Regions from separate parts of the Pseudomonas sp. S3_A03 genome, predicted to be linked through region 2. Evidence: predicted binding sites of a transcription regulator. Region 2 holds the regulator's gene; the other holds the start of a gene.
What was found. Region 2 encodes LexA, which represses DNA repair genes until DNA is damaged. Its sites were predicted from a motif close to CTGTNTNNNNANACAG; they were not measured.
Positions count from the first base shown of each region.

Region 1: a site for LexA is predicted at 13,597-13,612, ahead of recN (DNA repair protein RecN). Genes of this name have one in related genera too.

Region 1 is NZ_CP162753.1:3,164,680-3,180,271, forward strand. Features, by position in the region: gene ftsH (ATP-dependent zinc metalloprotease FtsH) at 1-1,639, opposite strand, end outside; gene rlmE (23S rRNA (uridine(2552)-2'-O)-methyltransferase RlmE) at 1,840-2,490, opposite strand; gene yhbY (ribosome assembly RNA-binding protein YhbY) at 2,596-2,904, shown strand; gene AB4O25_RS14455 (hypothetical protein) at 2,914-3,318, opposite strand; gene greA (transcription elongation factor GreA) at 3,347-3,823, opposite strand; gene carB (carbamoyl-phosphate synthase large subunit) at 3,820-7,041, opposite strand; gene carA (glutamine-hydrolyzing carbamoyl-phosphate synthase small subunit) at 7,147-8,283, opposite strand; gene dapB (4-hydroxy-tetrahydrodipicolinate reductase) at 8,543-9,349, opposite strand; gene dnaJ (molecular chaperone DnaJ) at 9,360-10,484, opposite strand; gene dnaK (molecular chaperone DnaK) at 10,802-12,718, opposite strand; gene grpE (nucleotide exchange factor GrpE) at 12,821-13,381, opposite strand; gene recN (DNA repair protein RecN) at 13,637-15,310, shown strand; gene fur (ferric iron uptake transcriptional regulator) at 15,388-15,592, opposite strand, start outside.
Region 2 is NZ_CP162753.1:5,667,232-5,682,823, reverse strand. Features, by position in the region: gene AB4O25_RS26215 (DEAD/DEAH box helicase) at 1-935, shown strand, start outside; gene nagZ (beta-N-acetylhexosaminidase) at 954-1,964, opposite strand; gene AB4O25_RS26205 (TetR/AcrR family transcriptional regulator) at 2,110-2,817, opposite strand; gene lexA (transcriptional repressor LexA) at 3,081-3,689, shown strand; gene sulA (SOS-induced cell division inhibitor SulA) at 3,700-4,173, shown strand; gene AB4O25_RS26190 (hypothetical protein) at 4,233-4,466, opposite strand; gene AB4O25_RS26185 (DUF6586 family protein) at 4,585-5,106, opposite strand; gene topA (type I DNA topoisomerase) at 5,347-7,968, opposite strand; gene AB4O25_RS26175 (DUF1653 domain-containing protein) at 8,083-8,319, opposite strand; gene fadA (acetyl-CoA C-acyltransferase FadA) at 8,417-9,592, opposite strand; gene fadB (fatty acid oxidation complex subunit alpha FadB) at 9,622-11,769, opposite strand; gene AB4O25_RS26160 (hypothetical protein) at 12,266-12,703, opposite strand; gene AB4O25_RS26155 (universal stress protein) at 12,810-13,250, shown strand; gene AB4O25_RS26150 (ATP-binding cassette domain-containing protein) at 13,368-15,287, opposite strand; gene AB4O25_RS26145 (transglycosylase SLT domain-containing protein) at 15,501-15,592, shown strand, end outside.

The DNA of each region.
Region 1 (15,592 bases), 2.5 Mb from region 2:
GCTTGGCTGTTTCACCGGAGAAGCTGGCACTCTGACCGCCACCGCCACGCCCCAAGAACACTTCACCTTCTTCCTCGGCATACATCAGAGGGCCCAGCTTTTCCGACAAGCCCCATTTCGTCACCATATTTCGTGCAATCTGACTGGCCCGCATGATGTCGTTGGAAGCGCCGGTGGTTACGCCGTCGAAACCCAAGGTCATCTCTTCAGCGATACGACCGCCATACAAAGAACAGATTTGGCTGATCAGCGCACGCTTGGAGAGGCTGTAACGATCTTCTTCCGGCAGAAACATGGTGACACCCAGCGCCCGACCACGAGGAATGATCGACACTTTGTAGACCGGATCGTGCTCAGGCACTACGCGACCGACAATGGCATGACCCGCCTCATGATAAGCAGTGTTCTGCTTCTCTTTTTCAGACATGACCATGGATTTACGCTCAGCGCCCATCATGATCTTGTCTTTAGCCAGCTCGAACTCCTTCATCTCAACGATGCGCTTGCCGGTACGGGCAGCAAACAGCGACGCTTCGTTCACCAGGTTGGCCAGGTCAGCACCAGAGAAGCCTGGCGTACCCCGCGCAATCACCGCTGGGGCTACGTCATCACCCATTGGCACTTTGCGCATGTGCACTTTCAAAATCTGCTCACGCCCACGAATATCTGGCAAGCCCACCACGACCTGCCGGTCGAAACGGCCTGGACGCAGCAACGCCGGGTCCAGTACGTCTGGTCGGTTGGTTGCGGCAATAACGATGATGCCGTCATTCATTTCGAAGCCATCCATCTCGACCAGCAACTGGTTGAGAGTCTGCTCACGCTCATCATGACCGCCACCCATGCCGGCGCCACGATGGCGACCTACGGCATCGATTTCGTCGATAAAAATGATGCAGGGAGCATGCTTCTTGGCCTGCTCGAACATATCGCGAACACGGCTGGCGCCCACACCGACAAACATTTCTACGAAGTCAGAACCGGAAATAGTGAAGAACGGCACCTTGGCCTCGCCGGCAATCGCCTTGGCCAGCAAGGTTTTACCGGTACCCGGAGGTCCAACCATCAGTACGCCACGGGGAATACGACCGCCCAGACGCTGGAACTTGCCTGGATCGCGCAGGAACTCGACCAGTTCGCCGACTTCCTCCTTGGCTTCGTCGCAACCGGCAACGTCCGCCAGGGTAGTCTTTACCTGATCTTCGGAGAGCAGGCGCGCCTTACTCTTGCCAAAGCTCATCGGCCCGCCCTTGCCTCCAGCACCGCCTTGCATCTGGCGCATGAAGAACATGAACACAGCAATAATCACCAGGATAGGAAAGCTGGCTACAAGCAGTTGAGTCCAGATGCTCTGCTGCTCAGGCTGCTTGCCCTCGACAACCACGTGGTTATCCACCAGGTCGCCGATCAAGCCATTGTCTGGGATATTCGGGCGAATGGTCTTGAAGCCATCGCCATCGTTGCGCTTGCCGGTGATAACCGCGCCATCGACCGTCACGCGCTCTACCTTGCCATCCTTGACTTGCTGGATGAAGTCGGAATAGTTGAGGGTCTGTGGCTCGTTAGGGCTGGAGAAGTTGTTCATCACCGTCACAAGGACAGCCGCGATGATCAACCACAGGATCAGATTCTTTGCCATATCGTTCAATTAACTACCCTCTGAAGCAAGCTCCGCTACTGGCGCGTGCTTCGCATGATATTCACCGGCCTAACTTACTACATTACCTACAACTCTGGCAGGCGCCGTCTGTAACCCTTTGTGAAACTTTGACTACACAATATTCGTAAAGCTTCGTGACGAAAGCGATGTAAAAAAACCTATCGACTCCCTTCAAACCTTCAAAGACGCTCATCACTGGCGGCACCTTCGATGCCGCGGTACCCCCGCGCCAACAGGTATTGCTCGCGCGAGCGGTCTCGGGAAGAGTCCGGCTTACGCATCTGAACCTTGTCGAACAGCTTGCGGATGTTCTTGTGATATTCGTCGAAGCCTTCCCCTTGGAAGACCTTGACCAGGAAATCCCCACCCGGACGCAATACCCGCCCGGCCAGGTCCAGCGCCAGCTCGCAAAGGAACATGGCTCGCGGCATATCAACAGCCGGTAATCCACTCATATTGGGGGCCATGTCGGAAATCACAAGGTCAACCTGTGAATTTCCCACAGCCTCCAGGATCTCGGCCAGAACGGCATCCTGGGTAAAATCGCCGTGCACGAAGGTCACATCGGGGATGCTGTCCATCTCCAGGATATCGGAAGCGATCAACCGACCTTGCCCACCAATCAGACGACTGGCCACCTGGGACCAGCCACCCGGCGCAGCGCCCAGGTCTATCACGCTCATGCCGGGGCGAAACAATTTGTCCTTGTCCTGCAGCTCCAGCAGCTTGTAGCTGGCCCGGGAACGGTAACCATCCTTTTGCGCCTTTTTGACGTAAGGATCGTTGAAATGCTCTTGTAGCCACTTAAGGCTGGTTTTGGAACGGGCCACGGGCCACCTCGAAAATAAAACGGGTCGTGATTAACTGGGCGGTCCCGGACTCGCTCGGGTAAACTGGCCGCCGCTTTTTACAAGATCAGACGCAGGGGTCAGATTATGCCGCTCACTCAAGAGCAGAAGAAACAGTACAAATCCATTGGCCACCATCTGAAACCAGTTCTGATTGTGGCAGACAACGGTTTGACTGAAGGTGTGTTAGCCGAATTTGAACGCGCACTCAATGATCATGAACTGATCAAGATCAAGGTCAATATCCTTGATCGCGAAGCGCGCCTGGCCGCCGTTGCAGAACTGTGCAAGGTGGGCAAGGCAGACTTGGTTCAAGTCATCGGCAAGATGGCGCTGCTGTATCGCAAGAATTTCAGCGCCAATAAGCAATTGTCGAACGTCCATCGCTTCAAGTGATGAAAAGGGTCAAGGGCGTGCTTCGCGCGCCCCGCCACTCCACCCCGGTGCAGGCTGCATAATCAGCACCAAGCCAGAGAACCCTAGCACAAGATAGCTGAATAACTGCCAGCGCAACGCTTCCGGCAGCCACACATGCAATACGCAAAACAATGCGCATGCATACAGCGCCATCAACAGCAGTTGGCCGCGAATATCCCGCCATAAACTCCCCAAGCCTTCAGCCTTGACCAGCACCAATGCCTGGATCGTCACGCACGCCGCCGAAAAACCCACCAGCAACCCGCTCAGCAATCCATCGATTTCATCGATGAGCAGCGGAGCCAGGCCTATCAGACCCAGCGCCGGCAATACACCGATGTGCAACAGCCAAAGGCCGCCCACCCACAACATCTGGACAAGCTGCCAAAGCATGGCGCCCGCACGAAGCGGGCGCCGCCTTTCAGATGTGACGAACTTCAACGATCTCGTACTCGATCACGCCGCCAGGCGTCTTGACGGCCACCACATCACCCTCTTCCTTGGCAATCAAGGCGCGGGCCAGCGGTGAACCCACAGAGATCTTGCCGAGCTTGAAGTCAGCTTCATCCTCTCCAACGATGTGGCAGACAACGCTTTCGTCAGTCTCAACGTTGGCGATTTCCACGGTAGTACCGAAAATCACCTTGCCGGTGCGAGGAATGGTCGTCACATCAATCACCACCGAATTTTGCAGGCGGCCTTCGATGTCACGGATCCGCGCCTCGACCATACCTTGCTGCTCGCGAGCAGCGTGGTATTCGGCGTTTTCCTTTAAGTCACCCAGCTCGCGGGCCGTACCGATGTCCTGGCTCAGCTTTGGACGTACGACCTTGGTCAGATGGGCGTGCTCCTCTTCCAGCGCCTTGAAGCCCTGGACTGTCATTGGGTATTTGGTCATGCCTTCAATCCTGCGTGTAGATCCTGCAAGCGACGCACGGTCTTTTCCGGACCGAACTTGAGCGCTTCGCAGATAGCTTCGCCAGCAGCAATGGTGGTGGTGCAGTAAATCTTGTGCTGCAGGGCGTTACGACGAATGGAGTAGGAGTCCGCGATCGACTGGCGACCTTCGGTGGTGTTGATGATCAGGGTGACTTCGTCATTCTTGATCATGTCGACCACATGCGGACGGCCTTCCGTTACCTTGTTCACGCGACGCACTTTCAGACCGGCAGCTTCGATCAGCTTGGCGGTCCCGGCAGTGGCGACGACTTCGAAGCCCAAGTTGATCAGATCACGCGCCACACCTGCAACCAGTGGCTTGTCGTCATCACGCACGCTGATGAACGCGGTACCGCCGGTCGGCAGCACTTCGCTTGCGCCCATCTGAGCCTTGGCGAACGCCTCGCCAAAGGTATCGCCCACGCCCATCACTTCACCGGTGGACTTCATCTCTGGGCCCAGGATCGGGTCCACGCCAGGGAATTTGGCGAATGGGAACACCGCCTCTTTCACGCTGTAGAAGTTCGGGATGATTTCCTTGGTGAAGCCGATTTCCTTCAAGGTCTTACCAGCCATCACGCGGGCAGCGATCATGGCCAGGGACACACCGATGCACTTGGAAACGAACGGCACGGTACGCGAAGCGCGCGGGTTGACTTCGATGACGTAGATGTCTTCGCCTTGCAGCGCCAACTGTACGTTCATCAGGCCGACCACGCCCAACTCCAGCGCCATCTTCTTGACCTGTTCACGCATCTCGTCCTGGATATGCAGCGGCAGCGAGTAAGGTGGCAGCGAGCACGCGGAGTCACCGGAGTGAACACCGGCCTGCTCGATGTGCTGCATGATCGCGCCGATCACCACGTCGGTACCGTCGCAGACCGCATCTACGTCCATTTCGATAGCACAGTTGAGGAAGTGATCCAGCAGCACCGGGCTGTCGTTGGATACTTTCACCGCATCACGCAGGTAACGCTTGAGCTCTTCTTCCTCGTAGACGATTTCCATCGCACGACCGCCCAGTACGTAGGACGGGCGCACCACCAACGGGTAGCCGATCTTGCTGGCTGCACGGATGGCTTCGTCTTCGCTGCGCACGGTGGCGTTCGGCGGCTGACGCAGGTTCAGGCGCTCAACCATCTGCTGGAAGCGCTCACGGTCTTCGGCACGGTCGATTGCATCCGGGCTGGTACCGATGATCGGCACGCCGGCGGCCTCAAGGGCACGCGCCAGTTTCAGCGGTGTCTGGCCGCCATACTGGACGATCACGCCTTTAGGCTTCTCGACGCGACAGATTTCCAGCACGTCTTCCAGCGTTACCGGCTCGAAATACAAACGGTCGGACGTGTCGTAGTCAGTTGAAACAGTTTCCGGGTTGCAGTTGACCATGATGGTCTCGTACCCGTCTTCGCGCAGCGCAAGCGCGGCGTGTACGCAGCAATAGTCGAACTCGATGCCCTGGCCGATACGGTTCGGACCGCCGCCCAGGATAATGATCTTGTCGCGGCCCGACGGTGCGGCTTCGCACTCTTCCTCGTAGGTGGAGTAAAGGTACGCAGTGTCGGTGGCAAATTCGGCGGCGCAGGTGTCAACGCGCTTGTAGACCGGAAAGATATCCAGCTTATGGCGATGCGTGCGCAGGTTTTTCTCGGTCACACCCAGCAATTTGGCCAGGCGCTGGTCGGAGAAGCCTTTGCGCTTGAGGCGGAACATCAGGTCGCGGTCGATAGACGACAGACCTAGGGTCTTGACCTTCTCTTCTTCCTTGATCAGATCTTCGATCTGCACCAGGAACCAAGGGTCAATCATGTTCATGCCAAAGATATCTTCGACGGTCATGCCCGCACGGAAGGCGTCAGCCACGTACCAGATACGCTCGGCACCCGGCACGGTCAGCTCGCGCTTGAGCACGCTCATGCTCTCCGGGTTGCTCAGGTCAAGCTTCTCGTCCAGACCGCAAACGCCCACTTCCAGGCCACGCAGGGCTTTCTGCAGGGATTCCTGGAAAGTGCGGCCGATGGCCATGACTTCACCCACAGACTTCATCTGGGTGGTCAGGCGCGCGTCAGCCTTGGCGAATTTCTCGAAGGCAAAGCGCGGCAGCTTGGTCACAACGTAGTCGATGGACGGCTCGAAAGAGGCCGGCGTAGCGCCGCCCGTGATTTCGTTTTGCAGCTCGTCCAGGGTATAGCCGATAGCCAGCTTGGCAGCGATACGCGCAATCGGGAAGCCAGTAGCTTTCGAGGCAAGCGCCGAAGAACGCGATACACGCGGGTTCATCTCGATCACGACCATGCGGCCGGTATCCGGGCAGATGCCAAACTGAACGTTGGAACCACCGGTTTCAACGCCGATCTCACGCAATACCGCCAGCGAGGCGTTACGCATGATCTGGTATTCCTTGTCCGTCAGGGTCTGCGCCGGAGCAACGGTGATCGAATCGCCGGTGTGCACACCCATCGGGTCGAAGTTTTCGATGGAGCAGACGATGATGCAGTTGTCCTTTTTGTCGCGGACAACCTCCATCTCATACTCTTTCCAGCCGATCAGGGACTCGTCGATCAGCAGCTCTTTGGTCGGCGACAGATCCAGACCACGGGCGCAGATTTCTTCGAACTCTTCACGGTTGTAAGCAATGCCACCGCCGGTGCCGCCCATGGTGAAGGACGGACGGATAATGCACGGGAAGCCCAGTTTTTCGAGAACCGCGTTGGCCTCTTCCATGCTGTGGGCGATTCCGGAACGCGGGCAGTCAAGGCCGATGGACTTCATGGCTTTGTCGAAACGCGAGCGGTCTTCAGCTTTGTCGATGGTATCGGCGTTGGCGCCGATCATCTCTACGCCAAACTTCTCCAGGACGCCTTCGCGCTCCAGGTCCAGGGCGCAGTTCAGGGCAGTCTGGCCACCCATGGTTGGCAACAACGCGTCCGGGCGCTCTTTTTCGATGATCTTGGCAACGGTCTGCCATTTGATCGGTTCGATGTAGGTGGCGTCGGCCATGTCCGGGTCGGTCATGATGGTGGCCGGGTTGGAGTTCACCAGGATGACGCGGTAGCCCTCTTCGCGCAGGGCTTTACAGGCCTGGGCGCCGGAGTAGTCGAATTCGCAGGCCTGGCCGATCACAATCGGGCCAGCGCCGAGAATCAGGATGCTTTTTATGTCTGTACGTTTTGGCATGGGTTTGTCACTCAAATCCGCAGGTCAGTCGGCAAGCCGTCTTGAACAATCTTTGAAGAGCCAGCGGGGGCCACCGAGGTTCGGGGCCGCCCGCAGGCCGCTCACTCAGCGTCGCTTGGCCATCTCATTGATGAAACGGTCGAACAGCGGCGCGACGTCGTTCGGGCCCGGGCTGGCTTCAGGGTGGCCCTGGAAGCTGAACGCGCTCTTGTCGGTGCGCTCGATGCCTTGCAGGGAGCCGTCGAACAGCGACTTGTGAATGGCGCGGACGTTGCCCGGCAAAGTCGCCTCATCCACCGCAAAACCGTGGTTCTGGCTGGTGATCATTACAACGCCGGTGTCCAGGTCTTGCACGGGATGGTTGGCACCATGATGGCCGTGACCCATTTTCAGGGTTTTGGCGCCGGAGGCCAGGGCCAGCAACTGGTGGCCGAGGCAGATACCGAATACCGGAATCTCGGTATCCAGCACTTCCTTGATTGCCTGGATGGCATAGTCGCAAGGTTCCGGGTCACCCGGCCCGTTGGACAGGAACACACCGTCCGGCTGCAGGGCCAGTACGTCGCTGGCAGGCGTTTGCGCCGGCACCACGGTAACGCGACAGCCACGCTCGACCAGCATGCGCAGGATGTTGTACTTCACACCGTAGTCATAAGCGACAACGTGGTAAGGCAGGTCCGCGGACTCGATGGTCGCGTGGCTGTCAGTCTTCAGATCCCAGACGGTGGAGCGCCACTCGTACTGTTCCTTGGTGCTGACGACTTTCGCCAGGTCCATGCCTTTCAGGCCAGGGAAGCCTTGCGCCGCGGCAATCGCCGCCTCTTCGGAAATATCGTCGCCGACCATGATGCAGCCGTTCTGCGAGCCTTTTTCACGCAGGATGCGCGTGAGGCGGCGCGTATCGATACCGGCAATCGCCACAACGTTGTTGGCTTTCAGGTAGTCCGACAGCGACATCGTGTTACGCCAGTTGCTTGCAACCAGCGGCAAGTCACGGATCACCAGGCCGGCCGACCAGACACGATCAGACTCGACGTCTTCCGGCGTAGTACCGGTGTTGCCGATGTGCGGATAGGTCAGGGTAACAATCTGTTGGGCGTAGGAAGGATCGGTAAGGATTTCCTGATAGCCGGTCATGGCGGTGTTAAACACCACCTCTCCAACGGTCTGACCGTCGGCTCCAATGGCTTCGCCGCGAAAAATGCTGCCATCAGCAAGGGCGAGTATGGCTGGCTTAGTCAAGAAGACCTCCCGTAAATAAAGCCTGAAAGGGCGATCGCAGGTTGTAAAAAAGCGGAGTGACGTATGGACACGTCACCCCGCTTCTTCACTGAATTATTCTGCGCGCTTTTAGTGGACACACTAAAGCTGTAGCTTACAGAAAAAGGGTTTTTTGGTCCACCGCTAAAGAGCCTTAAAGGCAGGAGAATGCGACAGGGCGTCGCTTAGCGGGTAAAAACGGGGCCTCAGGATAATCCCGAGGCCCTGTTTTAGCTACTGATTAGTGCAAATCCAGCACATCGCGCATGTCGTACAGGCCAGGTTCGCGACCTTCCAACCAGAGCGCCGCACGCACCGCGCCCTTGGCAAATGTCATGCGGCTGGAGGCCTTATGAGTGATTTCCAGCCGCTCGCCTTCTGTGGCGAACAGCACGGTATGGTCACCCACCACATCACCACCGCGAACAGTTGCAAAACCAATGGTGTCACGCGCACGTGCGCCGGTATGACCTTCACGACCGTACACCGCCACCTTCGACAGGTCGCGACCCAGCGCATCGGCAATCGCTTCTCCCATACGCAGCGCAGTCCCGGACGGGGCATCGATCTTGTGACGGTGATGAGTTTCGATGATCTCGATATCCGCTTCATCCCCAAGCACACGAGCCGCCATATCCAGCAACTTGAGCGACAGGTTCACGCCGACACTGAAGTTGGCGGCGAAGACGACAGGGATATCCTTGCCCGCCTCCACCAGCAATTGCTTTTGCTCAGCCGTCAAGCCGGTGGTACCAATGACCATGGCCTTGCCTGCCTTGCGGCAGAATGCAAGATTTTTGAGCATGACGTCGGGCAAGGTGAAATCGATCAGTACGTCGAACTCCTCAACCACCTGCTCAAGACTGCCGGACATCGACACCCCGATACGACCCAACGAGGCCAACTCACCGGCGTCCGCACCGATCAACGTGCTGCCAGGGCGAACAATGGCCGCTGTCAGCCCCGAGGCCGGCGAGCGCTGCTGCACCGCCTCGACCAATGTTTTGCCCATGCGCCCGGCGGCACCCATTACGGCTATACGTCGCATACTCACTTCCTTACAGGTCGCCGAAGAAGCGCTTCACGCCTTCGAAGAAGCCAGTGGTTTTCGGCGAATGGGTGTCGTCGCCTTCCAGCGAACTGCGAAACTCCTCAAGCAGCTCGCGTTGACGGCGATTCAGATTGACCGGTGTCTCCACCGCCACCCGACACATCAGGTCGCCAGCACCGCCGCCACGCACCGGGGCAACGCCCTTGCCGCGAATACGGAACTGCTTGCCGGTCTGCGTCCCCTCAGGGATCTTGAGCTTCACGCGACCATCAAGAGTCGGGATCTCCAGCTCGCCACCCAAGGCCGCATCGACAAAGCTGATTGGCACTTCACAGAACAGGTGCTTGCCGTCGCGCTGGAAGATCGAATGCTCGCGCACATTGATCACCACGTACAGGTCGCCCGTTGGGCCACCCTGAGCACCCGCCTCGCCTTCGCCCGACAGACGAATACGATCCCCGGTATCCACGCCGGCCGGCACTTTCACCGACAACGTCTTGTACTCTTCGACACGACCTTCGCCGTGGCAGGAGTCGCACGGATCGGAAATGATTTTGCCCTGGCCATGGCAGCGCGGGCAGGTCTGCTGCACCGAGAAGAAGCCCTGCTGCATCCGCACCTGGCCAATACCGCCACAGGTCGGACACGTAATCGGCGCGGAGCCTTTTTTGGCACCCGAACCGTCGCACGGCTTGCAGTTCACCAGCGTCGGCACACGGATATTGACGCTGGTACCGCGCACGGCTTCTTCCAGGTTCAGCTCAAGGGTGTAGCGCAAGTCGCTGCCACGCTGGGCGCCACCACGCTGGCCACCCCGACCACCACCGAAGAAGTCGCTGAATACATCGCCAAAAATATCGGAGAAATTCTGACCACCAAAACCGGCACCGCCGCCGCCCATGCTTGGATCGACACCAGCATGGCCATACTGGTCGTAGGCCGCACGTTTGTTGGGATCAGACAGGCATTCGTAGGCCTCGTTGGCCTCCTTGAACATTTCTTCGGATTCTTTGCTATCCGGATTACGGTCTGGGTGATGCTTCATCGCCAGGCGACGGTAAGCCTTTTTCAGGTCCGCCTCGCTGGAGCCACGCTCCACACCCAATACTTCGTAATAGTCACGCTTTGCCATAAGTCTTTGCACTCTTAAGGACGTTCAGCCAGACCCTCCTGAGCCTCGCCAAACTCGTTGAGCCCCAATACAGGCCCGGACCCAACTCACGTCAATTCAACGATCCTGGACATTACTGCTTTTAGCCAGGGACCCGGCCAAAAAAGCGGTATTTATTGCTCGGAAAGCAGGAGCATTCCCGATCACACCGCCAGCATCCGAACGTTGTCGCATGCTGTAAAAATTCGCATACCCCAGACACACCAACGCGGGAGCAAGCTCCCGCGCGGCGACATCCTACCAGTCACCGCTGGACAGCGGTCAACCGGGCGACCAACTTACTTGTGGTCTTTGACTTCTTCAAACTCAGCATCGACAACGTCATCATGCTTGGCTTCAGGCTCTGCTTGCTGCGCAGCACCTTCAGCCGGCTGGCCTTGCTCGGCGTACATCTTTTGGGCAACCGGCGCGGAGACTTTCGACAACTCCTCGACCTTGGCTTCGATGGCGGCCTTGTCGTCGCCCTTGATGGCAGCTTCCAGGGCAACCACGGCAGCTTCAATCGCGGTCTTCTCTTCAGCGGTCACTTTGTCGCCAGCATCCGCAACCATTTTGCGCGTCGAGTGAACAAGCGCATCACCCTGGTTACGCGCACCGGCCAGCTCTGCGAACTTGGCATCCGCTTCGGCGTTGGCTTCAGCATCACGAATCATCTGTTGAATTTCTTCATCAGACAGACCGGAGTTGGCCTTGATGGTGATCTTCTGCTCTTTGCCGGTCGCCTTGTCTTTCGCGCCGACGTGCAGGATGCCGTTGGCATCGATGTCGAAGGTCACTTCGATTTGCGGCACGCCACGTGGAGCCGGTGGAATCTCGGCCAAGTCGAACTTGCCCAGGGACTTGTTCTGCGCAGCCTGCTTACGCTCACCTTGCAGCACGTGGATGGTCACAGCGCCCTGGTTGTCATCAGCCGTCGAGAACACCTGGGATTTCTTGGTAGGAATCGTGGTGTTTTTCTCGATCAGCGCAGTCATCACGCCGCCCATGGTTTCGATACCCAGGGTCAGCGGGCTGACGTCCAGCAGCAGCACGTCTTTCACGTCACCGGCCAATACCGCGCCCTGGATGGCAGCACCCATGGCAACTGCTTCGTCCGGGTTCACATCTTTACGCGCTTCTTTACCGAAGAACTCGGTGACTTTCTGCTGCACCAGCGGCATACGAGTCTGACCACCAACGAGGATGACGTCATTGATGGAGCCAACGTCGATACCGGCGTCTTTCAGTGCGATACGGCAAGGCTCGATGGTGCGCTGCACCAAGTCTTCAACGAGCGCTTCCAGCTTGGCGCGGGAAATTTTCACGTTCAAGTGCTTAGGACCCGTGGCGTCTGCAGTGATGTACGGCAGGTTCACGTCGGTCGACTGAGCGGAAGACAGTTCGATCTTGGCTTTCTCGGCAGCTTCTTTCAGGCGCTGCATCGCCAGCGGGTCGCCCTTGAGGTTCATGCCGCTTTCTTTCTTGAATTCGTCAACGAGGTAGTCGATCAGACGAATGTCAAAGTCCTCGCCACCCAGGAAGGTGTCACCGTTGGTGGCCAACACTTCGAACTGGTGCTCGCCGTCCACTTCAGCGATCTCGATCACGGAAACGTCGAAGGTACCGCCACCCAGGTCATAAACGATCACGGTGTGATCGCCCTTGGCCTTGTCCATGCCGTAGGCCAGAGCAGCCGCGGTAGGTTCGTTGATGATACGTTTTACGTCCAGGCCCGCGATGCGGCCGGCGTCTTTGGTCGCCTGGCGCTGGCTGTCGTTAAAATAGGCCGGAACGGTGATCACCGCCTCGGTGACGGCTTCGCCCAGATAGTCTTCGGCTGTCTTCTTCATCTTTTTCAAGACTTCAGCCGAGATCTGCGGTGCAGACATTTTGTTGCCGTTTACTTCAACCCAGGCGTCACCATTGTCAGCCTTGGCGATTTTGTACGGCACCATCTTGATGTCTTTTTGTACGACTTCTTCGTCGAACTTACGACCGATCAGACGCTTTACCGCGTACAGGGTGTTGTGCGGGTTGGTGACAGCCTGACGCTTGGCCGACTGACCAACGAGGATCTCGCCATCGTTGGCGTAAGCAATGATCGACGGCGTAGTACGCGCACCTTCGGCGTTTTCGATAACTTTGGCTTTGCCGTTTTCCATGACGGAGACGCAGGAGTTGGTGGTCCCCAGGTCGATACCGATGATTTTGCCCATGATTTACTCTCCCGAAACTTGAATTTGGTTGCCGCAGCAGTGGTGGCTAACTGCGGTAGCACTTAAACGCTTGACTTATAAATGGGGGCCTTGCGGCAGATTTCAAGCCTGCTCATCAATAGAAGGCGAAACGGGTGCAGGAGCCTTGCTCACCACTACCATCGCCGGGCGCAGCAAGCGGCCGTTGAGCAGATAACCCTTCTGGAACACTTTCAACACGCTGTTTGGCTCAAGGTCATGGCTTTCCTGCATGGCCATTGCCTGGTGATGTTCAGCATTGAATGGCTCGCCGCCTTGCGGATCGATGGCTTCCAACTGATAACGCTTCAGGGTGTCCTGGAACATTTTCAGCGTCAGCTCGATCCCTTCGCGCATCGGACGGATGTTTTCGTCGTCCGGGTTGGACAGCTCAAGACCACGCTCCAGGCTGTCGATGATCGGCAGCAAATCACTGGCAAATTTTTCCAGCGCGAACTTGTGCGCTTTTTCTACATCCTGCTCGGCACGGCGGCGGACGTTCTGCAGATCGGCGGCAACACGCAAAGACTGATCCTGCGCAGCGACCAACTGCTCTTCGAGCACTTGCACGCGAGTTGCCAGTTCATCACCGACGGCCGAATTGGCGTCTGGAGCTTGCGTATCCTGCGTCTGTTCGTCAGCCATAGTTTTCTCCTTTCAAAATCATGCACGAGCTCAACTCGCGCTTCTGTTCCGGTATATGGGGTCACAATTTCCAGGTTCAAGAGCGCGAACGTCAGCAAAAGTCTTTCCGGTGCCCAGGATCAATTCCTGCTCCTTACATTCCCCGTCGCGCTTAAAAAACGTTCACATCAAACGAATCGAGCTAAGCGCGAGGATTGTCAGCTCCAGACAAAACACTGTATAAATAACCAGACCTAACATCTGGGAGCGGCCGTCATGCTCGTGCACCTGTCTGTACATAACTACGCCATCGTTGAACATCTGGATCTCGAACTGGATCGCGGGATGAGCGTAATCACAGGCGAAACCGGCGCCGGCAAGTCGATCATGCTCGACGCCCTGGGCCTGACCCTGGGCGACCGCGCCGACAGTGGCGTAGTGCGCCCCGGTGCAGAAAAGGCCGACATCCTCGCCACCTTCGATCTATCAGACATTCCCGAAGCCGAAACCTGGCTGACCGAGCGCGACCTCAATAATGAAGGCCCCTGCATTCTGCGCCGGGTCATCACCGCCGAAGGGCGCTCCCGCGGCTACATCAACGGCACCCCCTGCCCTCTTGGCGATTTGAAAGCCCTGGGCGAGTTGTTGATCGACATCCACAGCCAGCACGAACACCAGTCACTGCTCAAAACCGATACCCATCGCCGGCTGCTCGATGAATACGCAGGCGCCACTGACCTTGCGCGCCAAGTCCAGTTGGCTGCCCAACGCTGGCGCCAAACGCGCCAAGAGCTGGAACGCCTCTCCAACTCGGGCGATGAACAACGTGCTCGGCATCAACTTCTCAGCTACCAGCTTGAAGAATTGGAAAGCCTGGGTCTTGGCGAGACGGAGCTGGAGCAACTGGAGCAGGAACACAAAAACCTGACCAATGCCGAAACCCTGCTGGGTATCTGCCGCCAGGTGGTGGAGCAATGCAGCGAAAGCGATTCTGGCAATGTGCTCAACGCACTTACCGCCAGCCTCAATCGGCTATCCAGCGTAAATAGCGCCTCGGGGTCGCTAAGCGAGGCGACCACGCTGCTGACCAGTGCGCAAATACAAGTCGAGGAGGCTGTGGGCGAACTGAATCGTTTTCTGGACCACTTCGATGCCGACCCGGCGCGCCTGCAAGAAATAGAAGAGCGCCTGGACACCATCTATACCCTGGCGCGCAAACATCGAATCCAGCCCACTGAAGTGGCAACGATGCAGCAAAAACTGCTCGATGAAATCGAGACGTTGAATGCCAATGACGAATCCATTGAGCGACTGGGCGAAGAGCTCACCTCTTTTGCCCGCCACTATCAAGAGAAAGCCCGGGAACTGAGCGACCTGCGCCAACAGGCCGCCACAAGCCTGGCCAGCGCCGTAGAGCAGGAAATTCAGCGCCTGGGCATGCCGGGTGGGCGCTTCACCATTGAGCTGCGCGCCAACGCCGGCCATGAGCTGCAGCCCCACGGACTGGAACAGGTAGAACTACTGGTCAGCGCCAACCCAGGCCAACCGCTCAAGGCACTGGCAAAAGTGGCGTCTGGTGGCGAGCTGTCGCGAATCAGCCTGGCGATCCAGGTGATTACCGCGCAAACCTCACGGGTACCGACATTGGTATTCGACGAAGTTGACGTCGGTATCGGCGGGCCGACTGCGGAAATTGTTGGCCAGCTGTTGCGCCGCCTGGGGGACCGGGGCCAGGTGCTTACGGTCACGCACCTGCCACAAGTGGCAGCCCAAGGGCACCAGCACTTGTTTGTGCACAAGGTAAGAGGCAGCGATGCGACACATACTGCGGTATCCAAGCTGAACAAGTCGGAGCGAGTGGAAGAAGTGGCGCGAATGCTCGGCGGGATAGACTTGACCAAAGAGTCTTTGGCTCACGCCAAAAAAATGGTTGTAGCCGCCAAGGCCTGAATACCTCTCCTATAGAAAGCACGAAGGCGACCCTAAGGTCGCCTTCGATCGTTTCGCAGAGCAATTCTGCGTCGTTTTTACTTTTTCTTACGGATGTACAACACCAGATTGTGGTCGACCAGATCGAAGCCATGCTCTTCAGCAATCTTATGCTGCAGCGCTTCGATTTCGGGGCTGGTGAACTCGATAACCTCGTTGGTATCCAGGTCAACCATGTGATCGTGATGACCACCGTCAGCCAATTCGAACACCGCATGACCGCCGTCGAAATTATGACGAACC
Region 2 (15,592 bases):
TGTGGTCGCTGTTCCACTTCCTGTTGCCGGGCTGGCTGGGCGACGTAAAAAGCTTCAACCGCGATTACCGCGTGCCCATCGAAAAACGCGGCAGCGAGGTGCGATTGCAGCACCTCAATGGTCGGATCAAGCCGTTCCTGCTGCGGCGTACCAAGGAACAGGTGGCCACGGAATTGCCGCCCAAGACCGAGATCATCCACTGGGTGGACCTCAACGAAGCGCAGCGCGACGTGTACGAAACCATGCGCCTGGCCATGGACAAAAAAGTCCGCGACGAGATCACCCGCAAGGGCGTGGCGCGCAGCCAGATCATCATTCTTGAGGCGCTGCTCAAGCTGCGCCAGGTGTGTTGCGATTTGCGCCTGATCAACGACGCTACCCTGCCCGCCCGTGGCAGCACCTCGGGCAAACTCGACAGCCTGCTGGAAATGCTTGAGGAGCTGTTTGCCGAAGGCCGGCGCATCCTGTTGTTTTCCCAGTTCACCTCGATGCTGAGCCTGATCGAAGCAGAACTGAAAAAACGCGGGATTGCCTACGCCCTGCTGACCGGCCAGACCCGTGATCGACGCACACCGGTGAAGGATTTCCAAAGCGGCAAGCTGCAGATTTTTCTGATCAGCCTGAAGGCAGGCGGTGTCGGCCTGAACCTGACCGAAGCCGATACCGTGATCCACTACGACCCTTGGTGGAACCCGGCCACGGAAAACCAGGCCACCGACCGTGCGTATCGCATCGGGCAAGAGAAGCCGGTATTTGTCTACAAGATGATTGCCCGCGGCACGGTGGAGGAGAAAATCCAGCACCTGCAGAAAGAAAAATCCGACTTGGCAGCGGGCGTGCTGGATGGACGTACCACCGGGGACTGGCAGTTGGGCAACGAAGATATCGAAGCGCTGTTTGCGCCGTTGCCCACTAAACAAGAGAAGCGCGGTTAGAGTGCGCCGGATGCCCAATCATTCGATGAGTTGGGCGGCCCTCAGAGCAGTCAGCGCCGCCAACCAACGCGGATCCTGCTTGTAGTCCGGTGAAGCGATCCCCTGGCCGCGCATGCGCGCGATCCGTGCCGACGGCTTGACATTCATGCGCTGCGCTGCGGTGAGTGCCAGCTCGGCAGCCGCGCGATCATTGCACACCAACCCCATGTCGCAACCGGCGGTCAGCGCCGCTTCTATGCGACTGGCTGCGTCACCAACCACATGGGCACCGGCCATGGACAGATCATCGCTGAAAATCACCCCGTCAAATTGCAGCTCGCCACGCAGAATCTCCTGCAGCCAGCGGCGCGAAAAGCCGGCGGGCTGGGCGTCGACCTGCGGGTAGATCACATGCGCCGGCATCACCGCCGCCAGTTGCTTGCTCAAACGTGCGAAAGGTATCAGGTCATTCGCGCGAATCTGTTCCAGGCTGCGTTCGTCATTGGGAATGGCGACGTGGGAATCGGCCTCAGCCCAACCGTGGCCTGGGAAATGCTTGCCGGTAGCGGCCATACCCGCGCTGTTCATGCCACGAATAAACGCCCCGGCAAGCACGGCGGCGCGCTCGGGATCGCCCTCGAAAGAACGCGTGCCCACCACGGCGCTGCGCTGGTAGTCCAGGTCCAGCACCGGGGCGAAGCTCAGGTCCAGGCCGACGGCCAGCACTTCGGTGGCCATGACCCAGCCGCACTGTTCGGCCAGGTACTCAGCGTTGGGGTTGTCCGCCAACGCGCGCATGGCCGGCAGACGCACAAAGCCCTGGCGCAGGCGCTGTACCCGACCGCCCTCTTGGTCGACAGCCAGCAGCAGGTCCGGGCGCACCGCGCGAACCGCCGCACTCAGCTCCCGCACTTGGCGCGGGTGTTCGATATTGCGCGCAAAAATGATCACGCCACCCACTTCCGGCTGGCGCAACAGGTGGCGATCCTCGGCCGTCAGCCAGGTACCGGCAACGTCGACCATCAAAGAACCTTGCAGGGCAGCAGTCATAAACCTTCCTTAAATAACGCGCACAACCCGTTGCCCTCAAGCGGCGCAATAAGCACAGCGAGGTACAACGGGTTGCGAGTAAATAGCTGAAATCGGCATGGCGGCTAGCTTAGCGGATGCAAGCGGCCGCGCACACCCGGAGCGGTCAAACCTTGGCGGGAACCGGCACGGTTTTGCTGCGTGGGCGCAACTGTGCGGCGGCCATGGTCGGGTCGGTCACACCGGTTTCGGCGCGCATGCCGGCGGCGAGGAACGGCACCATCAGGCGCATCACCTGCTCGATGGACGTGTTGACGCCAAAATCGGTCTCGGCAATCGCGCGCAACGCCTTGATCCCGGACATGCTGAACGCGGCCGCACCGAGCATGAAGTGCACGCGCCAGAACAATTCGATCGGCGGAATACGCGGCGCGGCGTCGTTGACCAGCAGCATATAGCGACGGAACACCTTGCCGTACATGTCTTCCAAATAACGACGCAAGTGACCCTGGCTCTGGCTGAACGCCAAGCCCAACAAACGCATGAAGATCGACAGGTCATTGCCGCTGCGAGGCTGAACCACCAAGGCCTGCTCGACGAGGATTTCCAGCAGTTCTTCCAGGCTGGGCTTGTTGTCGGCCTTGGCTTGGCGGCGCTCCAGTTCGCGGTCGAGACTGGCGCAGAACGGGCCCAAAAAGCGCGAGAACACCGCCTGGATCAGGGCCTTTTTCGAGCCGAAATGGTAGTTCACTGCGGCAAGGTTGACCCCGGCCTTGCTGGTGATAAGCCGCAATGAAGTTTCGGCAAATCCTTTTTCCGCGAACAATTGCTCGGCAGCATCGAGAATGCGTTCAACGGTTTCCGACTGGGCCATGGCTACTCCGCCTGACAAACACTTGTTTGAAACATACGTTTCAGGGTGTGTCTTGTCAAGCCTGCAGGTTCGTTTTGCGGCCGGGCAGTCATCTATTTGAGCGCTATTTAATCACATCCTTTCAGGTCTGTAGGCAGCGCTATCTCAACGGCGTAGGACGGCGGACCAATGACCGTCCAGCGGAGTCATGTAAAAGGATGATTGCCAAGCGCCGTTCACTGTATATAATCCCAGTCACTGTATAAAAAGACAGAGCGATCAACATGCTAAAACTGACGCCACGCCAAGCTGAGATTCTGGCTTTTATCAAGCGCTGCCTCGATGACAACGGTTATCCGCCGACACGAGCCGAGATTGCGCTGGAACTGGGGTTCAAGTCCCCCAATGCCGCCGAAGAACACCTCAAGGCCCTCGCTCGCAAAGGTGCGATCGAAATGACCCCCGGTGCCTCGCGAGGTATTCGCATCCCTGGTTTCGAAGCCAAGACCGACGAATCGACACTGCCGATCATTGGCCGCGTCGCCGCCGGTGCGCCGATCCTGGCGCAGCAGCACGTCGAGGAATCCTGCAACATCAACCCGACCTTCTTCCACCCGCGCGCCGACTATCTGTTGCGGGTACATGGCATGAGCATGAAGGACGTGGGTATCTTCGATGGCGACCTGCTGGCCGTTCACACCACCCGCGAGGCCCGCAATGGCCAGATCGTCGTCGCGCGTATCGGTGATGAAGTCACGGTCAAACGCTTCAAGCGTGAAGGCAGCAAGGTCTGGCTGCTGGCCGAGAACCCTGAATTCGCCCCGATTGAAGTGAATCTGAAAGACCAGGACCTGGTGATCGAAGGCCTGAGCGTCGGCGTTATTCGCCGCTAAAGGAGGCATCATGCAGCTCGTGCACACCCCACAACACACGCAACTGTCGCTGTTCGAAGCCTTTATGGCCCAACCCCTTGTGCCTACTCTCAAGGAAACAGTCGAGGCGCCCTGGAGCGCCGAACCTGAGGCGTTCAGTGAACTGTCGTTGCGCGGCGCTGCCGGAAGCTGCCTGAGCCTGCTGGCACCGATACTGCGTGAGTTGAGCGAAGAGCAGGATGCCCGCTGGCTAACGTTGATCGCCCCGCCCGCCAGCCTCACCCAGGCCTGGCTGCGGGATGCCGGCCTGAACCGCGAGCGCATCCTGCTACTGCAACCACGCGGTACGCAAAGCGCCCAGCAGTTGACTTGTGAAGCGCTGCGCCTGGGGCGTAGCCACACGGTGGTGAGCTGGTTGAACCCGTTGAACGCGACGGCCAAACAGCAGTTGATCAGTGCTGCACGCACAGGGGATGCGCAGAGTTTGAATATTCGATTGGGATAAAATCACAGGCTTGGCCTGTAGTGATCGGGCTCGCCACTAAAGCCCGTTCACCACGAGACTCAGTGAAGAATCCGCGGTCCGTCGTCTTTTTCCGGTTCGCCTTCCGCCAACCGACCGGCCATCTGCACACCCACGCTCAACATGGCTTTTGCCACTTCCACGTGCTGGCCTTGCAGAAACACTTTGGCGTCTTCGGAAAAATCCAGAGTAACCAGAGAACCTTCGTCCTCGGCCCGGCGCAGTTCGATTCGACCGTCAGGCAGTTCAACAATTTCCAGAAAGGACGTCGGCATAAAAGTCTGTTCTCCACGAAAGGCCGGGATTATATCAGTCATACACCCAGCCTCGCTGAGGATCTGAACAGGTTTCTTTACAGCTTGATGAACGGTGCTTTTTGAGTCCGAGCCGCTATTAGCACTCGTTAAGACCTTCACGAAAGCGCAGTGCCATCTTCTTCAGCTCTTGCCGCCAACCTTCCAGCTCCGCCCGACTCAGTGGCTGGGGCTCCTCCTCGTCCAAGGCTACCGCTACGATCAGCGGTTGAGTGACGTCACCCTTAGGCACATGGGGAACACGCGGCGGCTGGAACATATCAGCATGGGCCTTGAGCAAACGCGCCACCCAGCTGTCGGGGCTCTGAGCCATCTCTACCAGCTCGGCCAATTCGGGGATGGCCATGGACTCCAACACTTCATGGTTCATGATCATTTCCGCACGAGGCGAACCGGCCTGGGGCAAACGGTAGAACCCTGCGATCTCATGGCACAGCCCGAGCAAGGCGCCGTACAAGTGGAACAACGCCGCCTCGCGCCCTGCCTGGACCAGCGCGATAGCATTCATCTCCTTGCCTTCCTCCGCACGGCCAAGGGCCTCCAGAGACAAACCCGCGAAGTAAATTTTCTGATTGGTACGGGTATAGAGTTCGTTGGCCATACGGCAATCTCCACAACGAATGAGGCAGGATGCTGGCTGAACAGTGTCACGGATCAGCCGAGCCCACTGCAAGTGCCATGAACGGCCGCTTACGTGAGAAGAAACTTCACTTACAGAACCACGCAGATGCAAAAGGGGCTTGCTCCCGATAGCGGTATACCAGTCGACGTGTATATAGACTGATGCACCGCTATCGGGAGCAAGCCCCTCCCACACTCAAGCGTCGGCGTCTCCGGCGGATCAAGCGCCCTGGCGCTTGTCCTCGACTTTCCACTTGCCACCGTCGTAGAACGCTTTCCAGCCGGTAGGCTTACCGTCCACTTCGGTCTGCACGTACTGCTCCTTGGTTTTACGGCTGTAGCGGATCACGGCTGGACGACCATCCGGATCCTTCTTCGGCGCTTCACACAGGAAGTGGTACTTCGGATCGATCTCATCCTTGTGCGGCACGATCTCCAACACCAGCGGTGCACGGGTCTCGCGGTTTTTCGGGAACTGGCTGGCAGCCAGGAACAACCCCGAGGCACCGTCACGCAGGATGTAGGTGTCGTTGACCTTCTCGCACTTGAGTTCAGGCATCTTCACCGGGTCCATCTTCGGCGGCGCTGCGTCACCGCTTTTGAGCAGTTTGCGGGTGTTCTTGCAGGTCGGGTTGGTGCAGCCGAAGAACTTGCCGAAACGGCCGGTCTTGAGCTGCATCTCGCTGCCGCACTTGTCGCATTCCAGGCTCGGACCTTCGTAGCCCTTGATGCGATAAGTGCCCTCTTCAATCTCGTAGCCGTTGCAATCCGGGTTGTTACCGCAGATATGCAACTTGTGCTTCTCGTCGAGCAGGTAGGCATCCATCGCCGTGCTGCAGATCGGGCAACGGTGCTTGCCACGCAATACCAGCGACTCGGATTCACCTTCGTCATCGGCAGCGATTTCATCACCCGGCACCAGGTTGACCGTGGCCTTGCAGCGCTCTTTTGGCGGCAGGCTGTAGCCCGAGCAACCGAGGAACACACCGGTGGATGCGGTACGAATCTGCATCGGGCGGCCGCAGGTCTGGCACGGGATGTCGGTCATCACCGGCTGGTTGGCACGCATGCCGCTGTCAGGGCTTTCGGCCACTTCGAGTTTCTTTTTGAAGTCGCCGTAGAACTCGTCCAGCACGTTTTTCCAGTCACGCTCGCCCTGGGCCACGTCATCGAGGTTCTCTTCCATGCCGGCGGTGAAGCCGTAGTCCATCAGGTTGGAGAAACTCTCGGACAGACGCTCGGTGACGATGTCACCCATCTTTTCCGAATAGAACCGACGGTTGTGCAGCGCCACGTAGCCACGGTCCTGGATGGTGGAAATGATGGCCGCGTAGGTCGAAGGACGACCGATACCGCGTTTTTCCATTTCCTTGACCAGGCTGGCTTCCGAGTAACGCGCCGGCGGCTTGGTGAAGTGCTGCGACGGATCGAGCTTGATCAGCTTCAACGTGTCGCCCTGGGCCATGTCCGGTAGCACATCGTCATCGCCCGGTTTGGCGATTTGCGGCATCACACGGGTATAGCCGTCGAACTTGAGGATACGGCCCTTGGCACGCAGCTCGAAGTCGCCGGCGCCCACGCTCACGGTGGTGGACAGGTATTGCGCCGGCAGCATCTGGCAAGCCAGGAACTGGCGCCAGATCAGCTCATAGAGGCGCTCAGCATCACGCTCCATGCCGCTCAGCTTGGCCGGCGTGGTGTTGGCGTCGGAAGGACGAATCGCTTCGTGAGCCTCCTGGGCGCCTTCCTTGCTGCTGTAGACGTTTGGCTTCTCCGGCAGGTACTTCTTGCCGAATTCGCTTTCAATATAGGTGCGCGCCATCGCCACCGCGTCTTGCGACAGGTTGGTGGAGTCGGTACGCATGTACGTGATGTAGCCGGCTTCGTACAGACGCTGGGCCATCATCATGGTTTTCTTCACACCGAAGCCCAGGCGGTTACTCGCGGCCTGTTGCAGGGTGGAGGTGATGAACGGCGCCGACGGCTTGCTGCTGGTCGGTTTGTCTTCACGCTTGACGATGCTGTAACTGGATGCCTTGAGCTTTTCCAGCGCGGCCATGGCCTGGGCTTCGTTCAGCGGCTTGAAGGCCTCGCCTTTCTCGCGGGCCACTTCAAAGCGCACGTTGGCGCCCTTGGCGGTGCCGAGGTCAGCGTGGACTTCCCAGTACTCTTCGGGGTTGAACGCACGAATCTCACGTTCGCGCTCCACCACCAGCTTGACTGCTACCGATTGCACACGACCGGCGGACAGGCCACGAGCGATCTTGGCCCACAGCAGCGGCGAGACCATGTAGCCCACGACGCGGTCGAGAAAACGTCGCGCCTGCTGGGCGTTGACGCGGTCGATATCCAACTCGCCCGGCTTGGAGAAGGCTTCCTGGATGGCTTTTTTGGTGATTTCGTTAAACACCACGCGTTTATAGCGGCTGTCATCCCCGCCGATGGCTTCGCGCAGGTGCCAGGCAATGGCTTCCCCTTCGCGGTCCAAGTCCGTTGCGAGATAGATGGTGTCGGCATCTTTGGCGAGCCGGCGCAGCTCTTCGATGACCTTTTCCTTGCCCGGAAGGATTTCGTACTTGGCCTTCCAGCCATGATCCGGGTCCACACCCATGCGCGAGACCAGTTGCTTGCGCGCTTTCTCTTTTGGCGTGAGTACCGGACCTTCACCCGCAGCCGCCTTGCCGCGCTTGGCGGCAGGCTCCTTGCTGGCGCTAGCCGAACCGCTGGTGGGCAGGTCTCGGATATGGCCGATACTCGACTTCACCACGTACTCGTTGCCCAAGTACTTGTTGATGGTCTTGGCCTTAGCCGGGGATTCCACAATGACCAGCGATTTGCCCATGGATCGGAAAATTCCTGAATTCGAGAAGTGAAAGGCAGTTGGCGCCTGACGCGGCAACGCTATATATAGTGGCAACCGGGTGAGGTCAAGCGCAGCATTCTGCGCGACCTGCCGTTATTGCCCTGAAAAAACACTGGGTTCGGCCTGGACCAAAGCAAAGCGCGGGACCTGCTCGCCGTCAACTTCGACGGACTCCAGGAACATGCTCAAGGGGCGCACCCAAAAGCCGTAATCACCATACAGAGCTTGGTAGAACACCACTTCCTCTTCGGTTTCGGAGTGCCGCGCCACACTGAAAACACGGTACTGCGGCCCCTTATAATGTTGGTAGAGCCCTGGTTCGACTTTCATGCTCCGGCCCTCTTACAAAATTTGTTTAAAAAAAAATACAAAACTGCCCAAAAACAAAAACCGGGGCACTGGGCCCCGGCTTCCGTCAACCCAACGCTCAGACGCGTTCGAAGACGGTGGAAATGCCTTGGCCGAGGCCAATGCACATGGTAGCTACCCCGAGGTTGCCGCCATTCTGCTTCATCACATTGAGCAAAGTGCCAGAAATCCGCGCACCGGAGCAACCGAATGGGTGGCCCAGGGCGATCGCACCGCCGTGCAGGTTAACCTTCTCGTTCATCTTGTCGAGTACTTTCAAATCTTTCAGCACCGGCAGGGCCTGTGCGGCGAAAGCTTCGTTGAGCTCGAAGAAGTCGATATCGGAGATGGAAAGGCCCGCACGCTTCAAGGCTTTTTGCGTGGCCGGTACAGGACCATAACCCATGATCGCAGGGTCCACCCCCGCCACCGCCATCGAGCGGATCACCGCCAGCGGCTGTATACCCAGGTCCTGGGCACGCTGCGCCGACATCACGATCATGCACGAAGCGCCGTCGGTGATTTGCGACGAAGTACCGGCAGTCACGGTGCCGCCCTTTGGATTGAAGGCAGGTTTAAGTGCCGCCAGGCTTTCCAGGGTGGTGTCCGGACGAATGGTTTCGTCATAGTCAAACAGTTTCAGGAAACCGTTTTCGTCGTAGCCGTTCATCGGGATGATTTCATCCTTGAACTTGCCTTCCACGGTGGCCTTGTGGGCGAGCTGGTGAGAGCGCACGCCGAACGCGTCCTGGGCTTCGCGGGTAATGCCATGCATTTTGCCGAGCATTTCCGCGGTCAGGCCCATCATGCCCGAGGCTTTTGCCGCGTACAGCGACATGTGCGGGTTAGGGTCGACGCCGTGCATCATGCTGACGTGGCCCATGTGCTCCACGCCGCCGACCACGAACACATCACCATTGCCGGTCATGATCGCCTGGGCGGCAGTGTGCAACGCGCTCATCGACGAACCGCACAGGCGGCTCACGGTCTGACCCGCCGCAGTGTGCGGGATCTGAGTCATCAAGGAAGCCATGCGCGCAATGTTCCAGCCCTGCTCCAGGGTCTGGTTGACGCAACCCCAGATCACGTCCTCGACTTCATTCGGGTCGACCTTGACGTTGCGTTCCAGCAGTTTGCTGATCAAGTGCGCCGACATGTCTTCGGCACGGGTGTTGCGGTGCATGCCGCCCTTGGAGCGGCCCATCGGTGTGCGACCGAAGTCGACAATCACCACGTCTCTTGGATTCAAGCTCATAAATATTCTCGCTCTAGTCGTTTGGGCGCTTAACCGAAGAAGCTCTGGCCGTTCTTGGCCATTTCACGCAGCTTCGCGGTCGGGTGGTACAGCGGGCCCAAATCAGCGTATTGATCAGCCAGGGCAACGAATTCAGCCACACCGATCGAGTCGATGTAACGCAGCGCACCGCCACGGAATGGAGGGAAACCAATACCGTACACCAGGCCCATATCGGCTTCGGCGGCGGTCTCGACGATACCGTCTTCCAGGCAACGCACGGTTTCCAGGCACAGCGCGATCATCATCCAGTTGATGATGTCCTCGTCGGACACCTCACGCTGCTCATAGATAACCGGCGCCAGTACTTCGTGCACCGACGGGTCAGCAACTTTCTTCTGCTTGCCCTTCTTGTCGGCCTCGTAGGCGTAGAACCCCTTGCCGTTCTTCTGGCCCAGGCGCTTGGCGTCGTAAAGTGCGTCGACAGCCGAGCGACGGTCGTCCTTCATGCGGTCCGGGAAACCTTCAGCCATCACGTCACGACCGTGATGACCGGTGTCGATGCCGACCACGTCCATCAGGTACGCCGGGCCCATTGGCCAGCCGAATTTTTCCATGACCTTGTCGATACGCACAAAGTCCACGCCGGCACTGACCAGCTTGGCGAAACCGCCGAAGTACGGGAACAGTACGCGGTTGACCAGAAAGCCCGGGCAGTCGTTGACCACGATCGGGTTCTTGCCCATTTTCTTGGCGTAGGCAACGGTAGTGGCAACGGCCAGCTCGCTGGACTTCTCGCCACGGATCACTTCCACCAGCGGCATCATGTGCACCGGGTTGAAGAAGTGCATGCCGACGAAGTTTTCCGGACGCTTGAGAGCCTTGGCCAGCAGCGAGATGGAAATGGTCGAGGTGTTGGAGGCCAGGATGGTGTCGTCTTTGACCTGGGCTTCCACTTCAGCCAGCACGGCCTGCTTGACCTTCGGGTTCTCGACAACCGCTTCGACCACCAGGTCGACATGACCGAAATCGCCGTAGGACAGCGTAGGACGAATACCGTTAAGCACTTCGGCCATTTTCGCAGCAGTCATGCGACCTTTATCAACGCGGCCCACCAGCAGTTTGGCGGCTTCCGCCAGGCCCTGCTCGATGCCGTGCTCGTTGATGTCCTTCATCAGGATCGGCGTGCCTTTGGACGCCGACTGATAGGCGATACCGCCGCCCATGATCCCGGCGCCGAGCACGGCGGCCTGTTTCACGTCTTTGGCGATTTCGTCGTAGGCCTTGGCTTTTTTCTTCAGTTCCTGATCGTTCAGGAACAGGCCGATCAGGCTTTGGGCAGCCGAGGTTTTCGCCAGTTTGACGAAGCCTGCCGCTTCTACTTCCAGGGCTTTGTCGCGACCGAAGTTCGCGGCTTTCTGGATGGTCTTGATCGCTTCAACCGGCGCCGGGTAGTTCGGGCCGGCCTGGCCAGCCACGAAACCTTTGGCGGTCTCGAACGACATCATTTGTTCGATGGCGTTGAGCTTGAGTTTTTCCAGCTTCGGCTGACGCTTGGCCTTATAGTCAAATTCGCCGCTGATGGCGCCCTTGATCAGGTTAAGCGCGGCTTCGGCCAGTTTGTCCGGGGCAACCACAGCGTCGACGGCACCGACTTTCAGCGCGTCTTCCGCTTTGTTTTCCTTGCCGGCGGCAATCCACTCGATCGCGTTGTCCGCGCCAATCAGGCGTGGCAGGCGCACGGTGCCGCCAAAACCTGGGTAGATGCCCAGCTTGACTTCAGGCAGGCCGATTTTGGCAGTGGCCGCCATGACGCGAAAATCCGCCGCCAGGCACATTTCGAGGCCGCCGCCCAGTGCGATGCCATTGATGGCGGCAACGGTCGGCACATTGAGGTCTTCGAAATCGCTGAAAATCTTGTTGGCTTCGAGGTTGCCAGCCACCAGCTCGGCATCGGGCAGCTTGAAGTTGTCGACGAATTCGGTGATGTCAGCGCCGACGATGAACACGTCCTTGCCGCTGGAAACGATCACACCCTTGACCGAAGCATCTGCTTTGATGGCGTCTACGGCCTGACGCAGTTCGTTCAGGGTTAGACGATTGAATTTGTTGACGGACTCACCCTTGAGGTCGAATTTCAATTCGACGATGCCACTTTCAAGAGCCTTAACCGTGATGGCTTTACCTTCGTAAATCATCAACTGATCTCCACGATATGGAAGCTGAACAGTACACATTGGACGCTGGCCTCTGGTTTGACACTGACAGTTGCATCAATGCTCACGCCAATCCGCCAGGCACACCCGCCAATGCGATAGTCGGGATTCTGTATGAACGGTCTGACAGACAAACGCTCAATTCATACGCCCGTTTGATTTGGGTACGCCACCTTCATCCAATTCAGGGCAATTGTCAATCGCCCGAAAGGCTAGGAAAAAGGCGACTTTCCAGTCATTTTCAGAACCTCGCCCCAGGCGCGCGCCTCGCCAATATCTAACTATTCACGAAATCAATAATTCAAAAATTTTACGAAAGACTGTACAGAACGCGATATGCCGCTAGGCTTGCGGCAACCGTACCGCGCGCGGACCAACATCCGACGCGCCAAACCCTGATTTACCGGCCTGCCTGGCCAACTCCAGCCCGATGATGATGTCGGGCTTTTTATTGCCTGCTTATTTTAACCAAGTGCTATCAAGCCAATGCCTTGAGCAGTGCATCGATGGCCAGCAAGTCACTTGCCTCACCCTTCTCGCCCCAATACAGGGCGATCATTTGTTTGTCGGCGTCGACTTTGTAGACGTTGGTCGGCAACGTCGCAAAATGCGGCAACAACCTTTCATCCACACACACTTCGCGCCACTGATTGACCCACACACCTGGCTCCAACTGCCAATAACTCCAGATCGCCGGCGTACCGCCGCGCCGTGGCCGGCAGTACTGCGCGCACGGGCTTGGCGGCTCATGCTTGAGCCAGTGGGGCCACTCCTGAGGCGCCAGTTGCATGGCCAGGCCAATGCGGCGCGCCTCCATGCGCAAGGCCATGCGCCCGCTCTGATGGCGCGAAGGGCGCAGCCATGCCAGAGGGCTCAAAACCACGACAAGGATTGACACCACTATCCAGACCGTCATATGTGTACTCCCGATTTTTCTGATGAGCGGATTTGACCTGACGCAAGCCGATCCGCTTGAAAGCAGCCATACTGAATTTATTGCAGTCCCCCTGGAGGAACGCCTCATGCCCTACGAACATATTCTGGTCGCTGTCGACCTGACCGAAGAGTGCGATCCAGTGATCAAGCGCGCACAGGAATCTGCATTGGCCAATGGCGCCATACTGTCGCTGGTGCATATCGTCGAGCCCATGGCCATGGCCTTTGGCGGTGACGTGCCGATGGACCTTTCCCAGTTGCAGCAACAACAATTCGACCAGGCCAAGGAGCGCCTGGACCGTTTGATTCTCAAATACCCGCACCTGAAAAAGGAAGACTGCCACCTGACATACGGCCAACCGCGCCAGGAAATCCATCACTTGGCCAAGGAAAAGGCTTGCGACTTGATCGTGGTGGGTAGCCATGGTCGTCACGGTTTGGCGTTGTTGCTGGGTTCTACTGCCAATGATGTACTGCACGGCGCGCCGTGCGATGTGTTGGCCGTCAAACTGGTCAAAGACAAGTAAGACCGATGAAGATCCAACGTGGGAGGGGGCTTCCTCCCACATTTGAACTGCATTTCATATAAAAAAGCCCGACGCTCAATCAAACGAGCGCCGGGCTTTTTATCAGACCGCCATCACTCAGCCATCCAACTCAGCCCAACGCTCCACCAACACTTCCAGCTCCTGGTTCAGCGTCTCCAGGGAAGCGATGACCTTGGCGGTTTCCGCCGCAGGGCGCTGGTAGAAACCCGCGTCAGCCATTTCTGCTTCTACGGCGGCGATCTGCTGTTCCTTGGCGTCGATATCGCCCGGCAAGGCTTCCAGTTCGCGCTGCAGCTTATAGCTGAGCTTCTTCTTATTGGCCGTCGGCGCTGTCTCCGGAACCGGCGCAGCTGCCACAGGGGCGACCACGGCCGACGTCAGGTCGGCTTTGCCCGACTTACTTTCAGTCACGCCCAGCAAACGCGGCGAACCACCCTGGCGCAGCCAGTCCTGGTAACCACCGACGTACTCGCGCACCTTGCCTTCACCTTCGAAGACCAGCGTGCTGGTAACCACGTTATCGAGGAATGCCCGGTCGTGACTGACCATCAGCACGGTACCGTTGAAGGTCAACAGCACTTCTTCCAGCAGTTCGAGGGTTTCCACATCGAGGTCGTTGGTCGGTTCGTCGAGCACCAGCAGGTTTGCCGGTTTGCTGAACAGCTTGGCCAGCAGCAAACGCGCACGCTCGCCACCGGACAAGGCCTTGACCGGCGTACGTGCACGCTGCGGGCTGAACAGGAAGTCGCCCAGGTAACTCAACACGTGGCGGCTCTGGCCGTCGATATCGATGAAGTCGCGACCCTCGGCCACGTTATCGATCACGGTTTTTTCCAGGTCCAGTTGATGACGCAACTGGTCGAAGTAGGCCACGTCGATGCGCGTACCTTCCTCCACGGTGCCGCTGGTCGGTTGCAAGCCACTGAGCATCAACTTGAGCAAGGTGGTCTTGCCGGTACCGTTGGCGCCCAACAGGCCGATACGGTCGCCGCGCTGCAGGACCATGGAGAAGTCCTTGATCAGGAACGGGCCGTCCGGGTGGTGGAAGCTGACGTTCTCCAGCACCATCACCTGCTTGCCCGACTTGTCGGCGGTATCCAGCTGGATATTGGCCTTGCCGGTGCGCTCGCGACGTTCGCTGCGCTCAACGCGCAAGGCTTTCAGCGCACGTACGCGGCCTTCGTTACGGGTGCGGCGGGCCTTGATGCCCTGGCGGATCCAGACTTCTTCCTGGGCCAGTTTCTTGTCGAACAGCGCGTTGGCGGTTTCTTCGGCGGCCAGCGCGGCTTCCTTGTGTACCAGGAAGCTGGCGTAGTCGCCGTTCCAGTCGATCAGGCCGCCGCGGTCCAGTTCAAGGATGCGCGTGGCCAGGTTCTGCAGGAAGGAACGGTCGTGCGTGATGAACAGCACGGCGCCCTGGAAATCCTTGAGGGCTTCTTCCAGCCAGGCGATGGCCCCGATGTCCAGGTGGTTGGTCGGTTCGTCGAGCAGCAGCAGGTCCGGCTCGGACACCAGCGCCTGGGCCAGCAGCACGCGACGACGCCAGCCGCCGGACAATTGGGCGAGGGTCTTGTCGGCCGGCAATTGCAGGCGGCTCAGGGTGCTGTCGACCAGTTGCTGCAGGCGCCAGCCGTCACGGGCCTCGAGGTCCTGCTGAACATGCATCAGCTTGTCCAGGTCTTCTTCGGTGACGCAGTTCTGCGCCAGGTGGTGGTATTGCGCGAGCAACTCGCCCACGCCGTCCAGGCCTTCGGCAACCACGTCGAACACTGTCCGTCCGTCGGCCACCGGTAATTCCTGGGGCAATTCGCCAATCTTGAGGCCCGGCGCGCGCCACACAGAACCGTCATCGGGCTTCTGGTCGCCTTTTACCAGCTTCATCATGCTGGACTTGCCGGTGCCGTTGCGGCCGATGATGCACACCCGCTCACCACGGGCGATCTGCCAGGACACCTTGTCCAACAACGGCATAGCGCCGAAAGCAAGGGACACATCGCTGAATTTGAGCAGGGTCATACGCTTCTCCAAAAACTGGGCGCGCATTCTACCTGAGTTGAGGGTGGGATGCGGCCCGCATTTTCTCTGTCGACACGTTCTGTAGGACATTTCCGATGAACTTGAATGAACCGCCCGGCAAAGCTTTCGCCGGTCGCTGGCAAAAGGCTAAGCTAGGGGCAATCAGTGTCGGCGGTGCCGGTGCTAGTCGTGATTTCTCTGCACGGACGTCTCATGCGCAGTCGCCTTTTCAACTTTTTATCTTGTCTGCTTCTTTCCGCCACCGCCGTTCAATCCGCCCAGGCCGTGGACCTCACCACCCAACG